3 regions of the Methylophilus sp. E2MeOHC9 genome follow, and region 2 is predicted to be linked to each of the others. Evidence: riboswitches for the same ligand, from Rfam matches in the RefSeq annotation. Region 2 holds a riboswitch; each other region holds the start of a gene.

Region 1 (4,176 bases), 1.5 Mb from region 2:
TTAGGCTGCTGATAATATAACCAGGCATTAGCCACGCGCTCAGGCACATTCGAAGGCGTGTTTCCGGCACGTGAAATACCGGCATTGCCTTCTTTTAACTCGTCAAAACGAGCGTCCAGTATGGCTATATTGAAGTCCGTGCGCCAATTCTCGACGGGAAACAAGGTAGTTGCAAATTCAATACCTCTTGAAGATTGTTTACCACCCTGGATGGAAACCGATGGCGTGACCGGATCACGCGTGATGATGTCATCTTTAGCGATGTGATACAGGGCAAGGGTCATTTGGCCTTTAGCATCAGGCAGCAGGTGCTTAATGCCTATTTCCTCCTGACGGGACTTGGTCAGGTCGAACTGAGCGTTGGCCAGATTCAAGCCTAACAAGTTAGTCACCGGATCCGTGCCCCGGCTCATCTGCCCATACAAGGCAGTCTCTGGCGTCAAATCAAACACAGCCCCTGCGCGCCAGGTCAGCGGTGAGAAATCCTGATCAACATTGGCGGCGCCCCTGTAATCCTTACGATAAGTATCGATCAGATCCTTGCGCAGGCCAACGATCAGCTTTAAATGATCAGTCGCATTGAATGCATCCTCCACAAAGAAAGCCTGTTGCTTGAGATCAGCATCATAGTTTTTCAATACCGCCGTCGTGCTTCTAAACAGGCCGGGAGAGAAGTTATATACCGGGACACTGTCTGAAACAGTGTTGCCCGCATTGCTGCTATGCAGGAAATCTGTATGCGAGATCTCCCAACCCGCTGCGATACGGTTCTGATGTCCCAACAGAGTATCAATCGAGGCCAGCTCCATGCGGTTGCCATACTGGGTCTGTTCATGTTCGATCGCTAAAAAACTGCTGCGGGTGACACGATTAGTCGTCGTATTCAGTGCGTAGTTTTCTGCGTTACGCCATTCCCGGTCCGACTTGAACCAGTAAGTCTCATTCTTGAATTTCAATGAAGGGGTGATATCCCATTCGACCTTGGCGCGGGCACGGGTATCAACGAAATCCATTTTGTCATTGTCGACATTGAAATTGGCTTTACGTAATGCACGCGAAATATTGCCGTTCACTAACGGTGAACCATAAATGGCTGTCGGTGACTCTTCTGCATGGTCAAGCGTAAAACCGATCCGTAGATTCTCTGTAGGCGTGAACAGAAACGACGACATGATTTTTTTACTTTTAAAATCACCCCTATCTATGTATCCATTACCGCCTAACGCAGAGGCATCAATACGAAAAGCACCCATTTCACCGATGGCACCTGAGCCGCCGATACCGGTACGATAGTTACCGCGTGTCCCCAACCCGAACAGAGCTTCAAGCGATGTTTCCCGGCTAGCTTTTTTCCTGACACTATTAACCACACCTCCGGCAGAACCGTCGCCGAATATGACAGAAGCAGGTCCGCGTAACACTTCAATCCGCTCGTAACCCCAGGTATCTGAAGGATAAGTCAGCGTGCCAGCACCTGTGACCAGGCGGACACCGTCTTCAGCTTGTGCGACGGAGTTGTTGCCTGTGAATCCCCGTGATGAAAAGGATTGTCCATTGCCAGGCGTGCTGATATCAGTGATGCCGGTTGTACGGGTCACCGCTTCTTTGATGCTGATGTCGCCGCGTTGGCGGATGGTGTCGCTATCAACGACGTCAACGCTGGCAGGTGTCTCTTTCGCGGTCAGGTCCAATCGCGTTGCCGTACTATTGGTTTTATTGAGGTTGATTGCTGCCTTGGGTTCCGCGCGAGCTTTTACTACCACCTCGTCCAGCAAATCCTCTGCTGCGGATGCCATGCCGGAGAGCGCTGCCAATATGGCCACGCCCAATACCTTTTGTTTAAACATGATTTAATACTCCCTGAATACCATTCAAATTAACGCGACCAAACCGTCACGTACGTTGGTAATAGCAGGGTTCAAAGTAGACAGCCTCATTCGTGCCGGTTGCGACACGACTCAGCTTGTATATGCGGTGTTATAGATATGTAAACGGTGAATTGACATTCACTTCTACTCAGGAGCACCCCGCCCTAATTCGAACTCTACGACTACACCAGGGCAGGTCTCCTGACTCTCGGGTCGCTGCCTATTCGCGGCCTTCCCAAGTCATAAACTCAGTGGCTAGATGTGCGAACAGGCTATCCGATTACAGTTGCGGGGGCAGTTCCGGAATGGTCTCGTAATCTCTTGAGACGGCACCGGATTCCCTATTAATCTGCTTGGCTATGTTTAAGCATCGCCAAGCTGAACCATGGTGGGGCGAGTGTAAGTTTGTCGTGCTTTGGTGTCAATGCATAAACAAAAACTTACACACCAGATGCTGTACTTGCTGAGACTATCCGATTATTACAGCATTTAGCTTTTGGTCGGTCTATTCCTCAAATGGGGAATAAATTGAATTTCGTGACCATCTTCTTGAGGATACTCGAAAAGCCATGCATCCTATCCAAGCGCATGGCTACTATAAACATTAAGTTTAATACTTGGACTAACCCCAACTCCCAACCCAAGCCAATCCAACATAACGGCCAACGATTGCCACCGGGATTACCGCCGAATCAGCCAGCCTCTGATTGCTAGGCTATGGCTCAAGGCGTGTGACTATGGGCAGAGTTTGTGGCTGCGAGTGGATGAATTTTGGGAATGAGTTGCGGGTGAGCAAATGGTTAGAAATACTTAAACGCCAGAATTCTGAAAACTGTACGCTGGAGGATGTTTTGAATGAAAATAAAAGACCCAAAGTATCAACCTTGAGTCTTATTAAAATGTTGCCCATTTTGAGCAAACACAGCTCCTTACATCATGCGTTTCTTCGGTCTTTGAATTAACCCAATTAAACCTAATCCTGCAATTAACATTGCTAGGCTTTCAGGTTCTGGTACTGCAGTAATTCTGACATAGAAACCTTCTTCTTTTCCGGCTAGGTTAATACCAGATCCAACAATCGTATTACCATCTGCACTAATCCCTTGTGCGCTTACTAAACGAGTAAAACCTGACATATCGACATCTTTTTCAGTTAGCCAATCCATAAGGCTTACCATCCCATCGGCCTCTGTCCACAGAAATGCTTCCTCATCAAGCCAACTCGAAAAAGAACTGCCCACAATTACAGACCCATCCGCACTAACGCCTTCAGCATTACTATGAAGATGGTCAGCAGATAAGTACCCAAGGCCAACCATACCTTCAGTTTGAGTCCAGCGGAATGCTTGACGTGTAAAACCAATGGTAAAAGAGTCTCCAATGATTACTGATCCATCCGCACTAATACCAGTAGCATTACTTTGAAGATCATCTGCAAATAGATAACCAAGGCCAACCATACCTTCAGTTTGAGTCCAACGAAATGCTTCTAGACCACTGGTAGTCGAACCATTACCAATAACTACTGATCCATCCGCACTTACTCCACTTACAAAACTATGAAAATAACCTCCCGCCAAATCACCTAACCCGATCATTCCTTCAGTTTGAGTCCAACGAAATGCTTCCGTTTTGTAACCATTTGAGGACGTGCCGACTATGACAGATCCATCGGCGTTAACACCAAATGCTCTACTGTTAGAATCTCCAGGCAAATGCCCTAAATGAATTACTCCTTCACTTTCACTCCAGCTAGCAGCCACTGAACTGTCACTTCCAACAAATACAGTACCATCTGCATTGATCACCATACCACCAAAAAGTCCACCAGATAATTCTCGCACTCTAATCATGCCGTTTGCTTGCGTCCATATAGCGTTCCCATAGATTGGAAATCCATCATCTAGAGAACCAATCTGCATCTCGCCTGTTACCACCATTCCGTTTGAACTAACCTTGAGAGGGCTATAGTCGAATGCACCTAGCCCCGTACCCAACCCAATGAGTTGCCCACCCGCATTTACATTAGCAGAGAAAACGCTGAGGATTGTGGAGATTGTAAGGATTGAAGCTTTTGCTTTTAGATGAGAAATGTTAATCACGATGAATAGCCTTTGAATGAATTGAAGCAATTACATCATCTAGGCAATGGCCGGTCTATTCCTCAAATGGGGGATAATTTTTAAACCCACAAAACTTAAGACTCTTTAAAGATTATCGGAAAAACAAAATTCAGACTTTTAATTCTTATTGCTAGTAAATAGATTATTGCCAATACAACTGTGTAAGATTTTCTATGTTATAAGTT
Region 2 (4,176 bases):
AGTGCACGCACCACCAGGTCGGCCAGGCCTTCCAGCTCGTCCAGTGATTCCAGCGCGCCCAGGTTGAATGCAGACAAGGTACATAAGGCGATTTCGCCTTCGGTATCGTTGATGTCGTTCAGGGCATTGGTTGGCAGTGCGATTTCCATACACAGGTTGGATTGGCGCACAGGTGCCACAGCCGGGTCAAACGGGCTATGCGTGTTGCAATGGTCTACGTTCTGGATGTAGATACGGCCTGTACCGGCACGTTCTTGCATCATCAGCGAGAACAGCTCTACGGCTGGCAGCGTGCGTTTGCGTATGCTTGTATCGGCTTCGTACTGGGTATACAGGCGCTCGAACTCATCCTGGTCGGCAAAGAAAGCGTCATATAAACCAGGCACATCATGTGGCGAGAACAAGGTGATGTTCTGGCTCTTGATCAGGCGCTGATACATCAGGCGGTTGATCTGCACGCCGTAATCCAGGTGGCGCACGCGGTTTTCTTCCACGCCGCGGTTGTTTTTCAGTACCAGCAGCGATTCGACTTCCAGATGCCACAACGGGTAGAACAAGGTCGCGGCACCGCCACGCACACCGCCCTGCGAGCAGGATTTCACCGCAGACTGGAACAGCTTGTAGAACGGCAGGCAGCCGGTGTGTTGCGCTTCACCGCCACGGATTTCACTACCCAGGGCGCGGATACGGCCAGCGTTCACGCCTATACCGGCACGTTGCGAGACATATTTCACAATGGCGCTGGTGGTGGCATTGATGCTATCCAGGCTATCGCCACACTCGATCAGCACGCAAGAGCTGAACTGGCGCGTCGGCGTACGCACGCCGGACATGATAGGCGTAGGCAGCGAGATCTTGAAGGTAGATACGGCGTCATAAAAACGCTTGATCAGGTCCAGACGCGTTTGGCCTTTGTAGTTGGCGAACAGGCACATGGCCACCAGAATGTACAGAAACTGCGGACTCTCGTAGATCTTCTTGGTGACGCGGTTCTGCACCAGGTACTTGCCCTCCAGCTGCTTGACCGCCGCGTAGGAGAAGTTCATATCGCGCCAGTGGTCGATATAGCCATTCAGCACATCGAATTCTTCACGGCTGTAATCGCGCAGCAAGTGCTGGTCGTATTTGCCAAGCTCAGTCAGGTTAGTGACATGGTCAAACAGGTGCGGTGGCTCAAACTGGCCATAGGCGATCTTGCGCAGGTGGAAGATAGACAAACGGGCTGACAGGTACTGGTAATCCGGGGTTTCTTCCGAGATCAGGTCAGCAGCGGACTTGATGATGGTTTCATGAATGTCGTCAGTACGGATGCCATCGTAAAACTGGATATGGGAGCGCAACTCAACCTGCGATACTGACACATTGTTCAGACCCTGTGCTGCCCAGTCAATCACACGATGAATCTTATCGAGATTGATAGGTTCCTTGCGGCCATCACGCTTGGTGGCTTGCATGGATTCGTATTGTGACATTGATGGCTCCCAAATTCAGGAAGCGGAAGGACTACAGCAACGACGCAAAAGCAACACATATGCAGGCCGGGCAAAACCCGGCACCATGATGATAGCTCTGCTACTGCCGAGGACACCCCGCCTCAAACGTTAACAAGTAAAAAACTGACGGTCGGTCTCCTGGCTCTCAGGTCATGATTATTTGCGGTCGCCTTCCCGAATTTCTTCAGTGGCTTAAAGTGTTCGCAAACAACTCGCTGATCACAGTTGCGGGGGCAGCCCTGGCTTGATGACACCTGCGCGGGTTCACGCACCAGATTCCCTTTTAAATGCCGAAGAAGTGTTTCTTCTGCAAACCGTATGGATGCGACTATAAATCAATATCTATGGCTTTTCAATCAGACAAAACACAAGATATAGTTGTAAAGTCTCACTTTGCTATACAAGGTATTGTTTCTATTAAAGAATATATTCAAAGAATTTTTTTAATATATTTTTTGTGAAAATGCATTGCATTTTTAGTTGAATTGCGCATTGAATGTTACAAAGCTGAAACATTTTTATCCGCCTTATCAAAAGCAAAGGCCGGCCATGAAGGCCGGCCTTTAAACCGTCAACAATGAACCGGGTAAAGCCTGATTCATTGTCCATCTGCGACGACTAAAACCTTATATTAAAAACACCCTATGTGAGTTTAATAAAGTGTCATCTTATAAAGTACCGCGTATCGTCAGCATAAAGTTTTGCGGATCGCCGTAAAACGTTTGTAATGCATCCAGGTAGTAGTGCTTGTCGAACAGGTTGTTGATATTCAGTGCTGCTGTCCAGCGGTTATCAATCTTGTAGCTGGCCTGCGCGCTCCAGATGGCATAGCCACTTTGCTCACGCTTCACATTATCGACAGTCGTGGTGAACCCGGTTCTGCTTTGCATGACTACGCCGCCACCGATAGAGAATCTATCCCAGTCACCGTGCAACTTGTAGGTGTTCCAGGCGCGGAACAGGTTGCGCGGGTTATGATCGCCGTTCAGGCGCACGCCATTCAGGTTGGTATCACCGGCCATGACATATTTAGCATCATTAAAGGTATAGCCAGCAGATACTTGCCAGCCTGGCAGTACTTCACCGCTGATCTCAGCATCTATGCCCTGGCTTTCCTGCTTGCCGGCATTGATGTAGCAAGCGCCGCCGGAAGGTGAACCCGCACAAGTGACCGAATTCAAAGGGTCGATAATGGCGCCGTTGGACTGCTCAATTTTAAATAGCGTCAATGCCGTATTCAGTTTGCCTTGATAAAACTCGCCTTTGATGCCTGCCTCGTAGTTTTTGCCTGTCGCAGGTTGCAACGCGCCACCACCTGCGGTGAAGGTATTACTTTGCGGTTTAAAGATCTCCGTGTAGCTACCATAGAGTGACCAGTTGTCATTCAAGCTGTAAATCAGCGCAGCATAAGGCGTGACCTCGTTGGATTGCTTATAAGCGCCATTGAATGAGCTTTCATAGTCATACCAGCTGACCCGGCCACCCAGGATCAGCTTGAGCGGATCAGCCAGTTGTAACCTGACATTGCCATACAGGCCCTGCCTGGTTTCCCTGGAATCCAGCGCAGCAGCATAAACGCCTGGATAGACGCGTGGCACTTGTGACAGGTTCAGGTTATTGTAGTCAATTGGATATTGCGGTGTATAAGCGGTACGCGCAGTCCTGCTCGATGGCATCTCATTTTGCTGCCAGTTGGCACCGGCAAATACTTCATGCGTTTGCCCGAAAGCGTCAAACTTGCCGACCACCTGGGCGTCCAGTGCCGTGGTTTCATACAACACCCTGGAGAATTCCGCACGCAAATAACGCTGACCGGCCAGGGTTTGTGGATTAATCCTGTCATCCGTAGGGCGGATGATCTGGTCTTCCCTGTCATTACGCTGGTAAAGCGCACTTAGCTTGAACTTCCACGCATCATTAAAGTGATGCGTGATATCCGCAAACACTTCTTGCGTCTGGCTTTCATAACCGGTCCAGCTTGGGCCTAACGAGGTAGAACGTGGCAGGTTCAAATTGCTGCCATCGGTAGACATCGGCAAGCCACCGCGCCAGCGACCACCGTACTGGTGGAAATCCTGGTAACGCATACCGATGGCTGCGACCGTATTTTCGCCGAGGTCGGCTTCCAGCATGCCATAGAGTAACGGCAGTTTGCTTTGCGCTTCATCATAGAAATACTGTCTGTCTTCGTAACCGGCGATCAGGCGGCCACGCAGTGTGCCAGCTGCATTGAGCGGGCCTGTGATATCGGCGTCCAGACGGTAATAATCCCAGCTCCCTGCCCGTCCGGTCAGCTGCAACTGCTGCTCGGCCAGAGGCCGTTTGCGCACCATGTTCACGGTACCACCCGGGTCGCCATTGCCGATCAACAGGCCAGGCGCACCTCGCATCACCTCGATACGGTCCAGCATGATGGTATCCGGCGGTGTGCCTATGCCGCCATACTCACCCATGGGCACGCCATCGACCATGAAGTTGCCGATCTCAAACCCGCGTGAATAATAGGAAGAATGGCCATAGCCACGCAATTGTTTGGTCACACCTGTCGTCTGCGTCAACACGCTGTCCAGCGTGGTCAGGTTCTGGTCATCCATACGTTGACGGGTAATCACACTGACTGACTGCGGAGTTTCACGCAGTGTCTGCTCACTTTTGCCTATGCTGACTGCCCGGGCAGCGTATG
Region 3 (4,176 bases), 1.3 Mb from region 2:
GATTTTAGCCCAATTCGAACTGGCTTGGTCAAAATCCACCGGTTATTCAGTGCCTAATGCATGTCATAGTGAAGACTGAAAAATACATTCGCACCCATCGTGTTGTAATCGACGGTAGAGCTCACTTTCGCCAGTACATAATCCTTATCCAGGATATTGTTTGCGCGTGCCTGCAGTTTCCAGTCACGACTCAATTTATAGCCTAAAGTTGAGTTAAGTAAGGCATAGCCTGAAAGGGTGGTCGTGTTGGCGGCATTGTCGTAGCGTGGCGAGAAAGCAGAGACTTCCGTGCTCCAGTCCCAGTCGCCCGATTTATATTGCAGGATGAGATTGCCATAGCGTTGGCTTCGTCTGGCCAATAAATTATTCGACTCATCAACACGTGGGGATTGGATGGTCGCGTTGCCAGACACTTGCCAGTCTGCATTCAGCGCATACATCGCTTCAGTGGTGATTCCCTGGATTTCTACTTTACCTGCATTAATCGGACAGAAGCCTGCAAACGTAGCACCGCAAGTGGCTGTGACTGGACCTGCATTCTGGATGAGGTTGCGAATATGGTTGTCAAACAAAGTGAGTTTGGCCTGCATGCGATCCCCTTGATAGCGAAGGCTTGCTTCCAGGTTGTCTGACTTTTCCGGGCTGAGCAGTGGGTCGCCAAAATTGGGAAAATACAGCTGATTGAACGTTGGTGCTTTAAATGCTGAGCCATATTGTGTAGTCACTTGCCATTGTGGTGATAGCGTGTAGCCGTAGCCGATACCGCCAGTCACAAAGCTGCCATACTGAGTATTATGATCCTCTCGTAAAGACAGTTGGGTACTATGCGCTTCATACTGACCGACATAGCCTAGGGTAAAGCTGTCGTTATTTCTGCTTTTATCGATATTGCGGATACTATTGGTAGAGGTCAGAGCGTCCTGCTCAAGTCTGTCATAAGCAAATGTGAGTACGCCAATGGGTAACGTGAAGTCGTGTTGCCAGGTGATCTGCGTTTGATCCGTTTGAAATCTGGTTTGGCGGGTTGGCCTTTCAAAGTTAAATGAGCGGTCCTGCCCGATGCCGTATTTAAATGTGCTTTTCCAGAAATCGGTGATTTGATCTTTCAACGTGGCACTGTAGGCCTGCTGATGCATGGTGGAATAGTTGTTGAATCCATTGTTGTTGTCGTAATGGTTTTGGCCATCGGATCCGAAAAAATTCAGATTCAAGCTATGCCCCTCAGCGATATTGAGTGTGGCGAATGCAGAACCGCCTAGATTGCGGTAGCCATCGCGATCTCTGTCACGTGCCAAGGGCGGGTTTTTTCTGGCAGAAATGCCTCGCGTGTCATAGCTGCTCACTTGAGCACCAAACTGCAACGCTTTGTATTGAGTGCTCAGACCAACATTTCCTGTATAGGTATCATAGCTTCCAGCACCGACACTGCCATAAAGGCTGGTTTTGTCGGTTAATCCGCGGCGAGTAAAGATTTGGATCACGCCACCAATAGCGTCCGAACCGTATAGGCTAGAGGCGGGTCCTCTTAAAATCTCGATACGATCTATAGTTGATAATGGTAAGTTTTCAAAGGCAGTCGTACCAGTTGTGGCCGAGTTGATTCTTATGCCGTCAACCATAACTACCAGTTGATCAGCATTGGTGCCACGCATGTAGACGCTGGCGGTATTGCCCATGCCGCCATTAGTGAGAATCTGTATTCCCGGTTGCAATTTGAGTAAATCGACCAAACCACTACCGGAAAGGCGCTCGATTTCATCGCGTTCAATGATGGTCATGTCGCCGGTAGCTGTTTTTGTCGATATAGGCGTCCTGGCTGCAGTAACGTTGATTTCACTCAGGGAAAGTGATGCTTGCTGCGTAGTACTATCGCGAAAGATATCTTCTGAGAATGCTAAAGCCGGATAAATGGCAATAAGTGTTTTTATGAGGCTTTTATACATGATTTTCCTGTAGGCATGCGACCCCGCATGCGGTAATGATCACGTTGAATCACTACGGGAAAGGAACGTAATAAAGCTGGAAATAGCCACAAGACTATTTCCTGACTTAAACGCCGTCACCCCGCGGTGTTTCAACACTATTTTGGTTGTGAGGCCGGTCTCCGGGCTTGCAAGTTTTGATCTATCGCCTTCCCGAGTGTGTACTCAGTGGCATATGGATAGACCCGCACTTGCTTACCGTTGCGGGGGCAGCACAGGCATTGCGAATGTGGATTCACGCACCTGTTTCCCAGTTTCACTCCGTCTGCAAGAACACAGCGCGGAGCACCTGACAACTGGCGCTCATTTTAGTTGAAAGCGCCTGCTTTTGCGAGCAAACATTCATTGAACAAGCAAGCTGAAATTGTTAATTTACTTTGAAAAACTACGCTTAGCTATTGACCACAATCATTTTTTTCATTGATAATGGTTCGATGGATGCTGATCTGAAAAGTTTGGAAGAGCGTGTGGCGAAGTTAATTGCGCTGTGTCATCACCTGCGTGAAGACAATGGCCAGTTACGTCAGGAGGTGACGAAACTGCACCAAGAGTCGCAATCGCTCAAGCTGAATATGACGCAAGCCAGTGTACAGTTGGAAAAATTATTGTCTGCGCTGCCACAGGAAGGTCAATAAACGATGGCTAAACAACCAATCGATATTGAGATCATGGGTCGCGCGTTCAGTGTGACGTGTACCGACGAAGAGCGCGATGTGATCGTGCAGGCGGTCGGCTACCTTGATGGTAAAATGCGTGAGATCCGCGATGCGGGCAAGATGGTCAGTGTAGAGCGCATTGCGATCATGGCGGCACTGAATATCACGCATGAGTTATTGAATACCCGCAGTGATGGCGTGGATGTGGGCGATGTGAAAAAACGCATCACGACCATGCAACAGCAAATGGATGAAGTGTTATCCAGCCAACATAAATTGTTGTAATCCGCTTAACTTCATAAAATATTCACCGTCAATATTATTAATTGGCGTATCATTTTTTATACGGTGTGCTTTTAAGAAGGTGTATTAAGGCGTTGCCTGAGTCTAAATTCCTTGAACTAGTCTTTGTTATAGGTTTCGGCTCATCAGGTGCTGTGCGATCGCACTAAGTTGGGATATCTTTTAAGACTCCCTTGGCGTGTGAACCTAATGTACCTTAGGCTGTTACCACCTGAACTTTTTGGTTCAGGATTATGGCTCAGGTAACCCCTTAATACACCTTCTCAAAAGCACATGTGTCTCTTTCTGCCACGTTACCTTAAGGCGTGGTACATCAAGTCAGCCAGGCTGACGACTTCCAGGCAACTTTCATCGCAAGATTCCAGCACTACCGGCGGCGCATAACCAGCTTCACTGGCTTCCAGCCATCGCCGGGCACATACGCACCAGCGGTCACCAGCATGCAGCCCGGGGAAGCCATAATCCGGCATAGGCGTGGATAAGTCGTTGCCCTGCGCGGTGGAAAAAGCCAGGAACTCATCGGTCATTTCTGCACAAATCGTATGCCTGCCCCTATCTTCCGGGTGAAATCCGCAACAGCCATCGCGCATAAAACCGGTGACAGGATGCGTGCTACAAGGGATAAGCAGGGTGCCGAGGACGTTTTTAGCCATGATGTAATGTGGTGAGACTTTAGTTTATGATACTGGGGTTTATGATATTTGGGTTTTAAGATGTCAGGGTTGCTGGCACTGGCATTGATGATACTGGACATTTGCATGAGAGAAGAAGGTTTTAACACATGGCACGTTATTGGCTGATGAAGTCCGAACCATCGGATGTTTCGATTGATGATCTGGCGGGCCTGCCTAATCAAAGCATAGACTGGTATGGCGTGCGCAATTACCAGGCGCGCAATTTTATGCGTGATCAAATGAAAGTGGGCGATGGCGTGCTGTTTTACCACTCCAACTGTGAGGTGCCCGGCATTGTGGGTATCTGTGAGGTGAGCACCCTGGCGTATCCGGATAAGTTTCAGTTCGTGGCTGGCCACAAGTATTTTGATCCTAAATCCACCTCTGAAAATCCGCGCTGGGTCAATGTGGACGTCAAGCTGGTGCGTAAAACGCGGGTGCTTAGCCTGAAAGAGTTACGCGAGATCCCCGAGCTTGCCAATATGCGCACCTTGCAAAAAGGGAACCGATTGTCGATTACGCCGGTCGATCCCAAAGAGTGGGCATTCATCACGAAGTTGT

Evidence for each region. Region 2 has a riboswitch for cobalamin ahead of nrdA (class 1a ribonucleoside-diphosphate reductase subunit alpha). Riboswitches for the same ligand answer to the same signal wherever they lie in the genome.
Region 1: another riboswitch for cobalamin. It lies ahead of ACSSVF_RS07045 (TonB-dependent receptor); the one in region 2 lies ahead of nrdA (class 1a ribonucleoside-diphosphate reductase subunit alpha).
Region 3: another riboswitch for cobalamin. It lies ahead of ACSSVF_RS05595 (TonB-dependent receptor domain-containing protein); the one in region 2 lies ahead of nrdA (class 1a ribonucleoside-diphosphate reductase subunit alpha).

The regions. Positions count from the first base shown of each region.
Region 1 covers NZ_CP196024.1:1,464,379-1,468,554, reverse strand. Annotated here, with positions in the region: gene ACSSVF_RS07045 (TonB-dependent receptor) at 1-1,847, opposite strand, end outside; cobalamin riboswitch at 2,043-2,271, opposite strand; gene ACSSVF_RS07040 (PEP-CTERM sorting domain-containing protein) at 2,798-3,970, opposite strand.
Region 2 covers NZ_CP196024.1:2,981,828-2,986,003, forward strand. Annotated here, with positions in the region: gene nrdA (class 1a ribonucleoside-diphosphate reductase subunit alpha) at 1-1,472, opposite strand, end outside; cobalamin riboswitch at 1,605-1,827, opposite strand; gene ACSSVF_RS14230 (TonB-dependent siderophore receptor) at 2,162-4,176, opposite strand, start outside.
Region 3 covers NZ_CP196024.1:1,184,184-1,188,359, forward strand. Annotated here, with positions in the region: gene ACSSVF_RS05595 (TonB-dependent receptor domain-containing protein) at 54-1,943, opposite strand; cobalamin riboswitch at 2,079-2,290, opposite strand; gene ACSSVF_RS05600 (hypothetical protein) at 2,450-2,617, shown strand; gene ACSSVF_RS05605 (cell division protein ZapA) at 2,621-2,923, shown strand; gene ACSSVF_RS05610 (DUF2237 family protein) at 3,235-3,594, opposite strand; gene ACSSVF_RS05615 (EVE domain-containing protein) at 3,723-4,176, shown strand, end outside.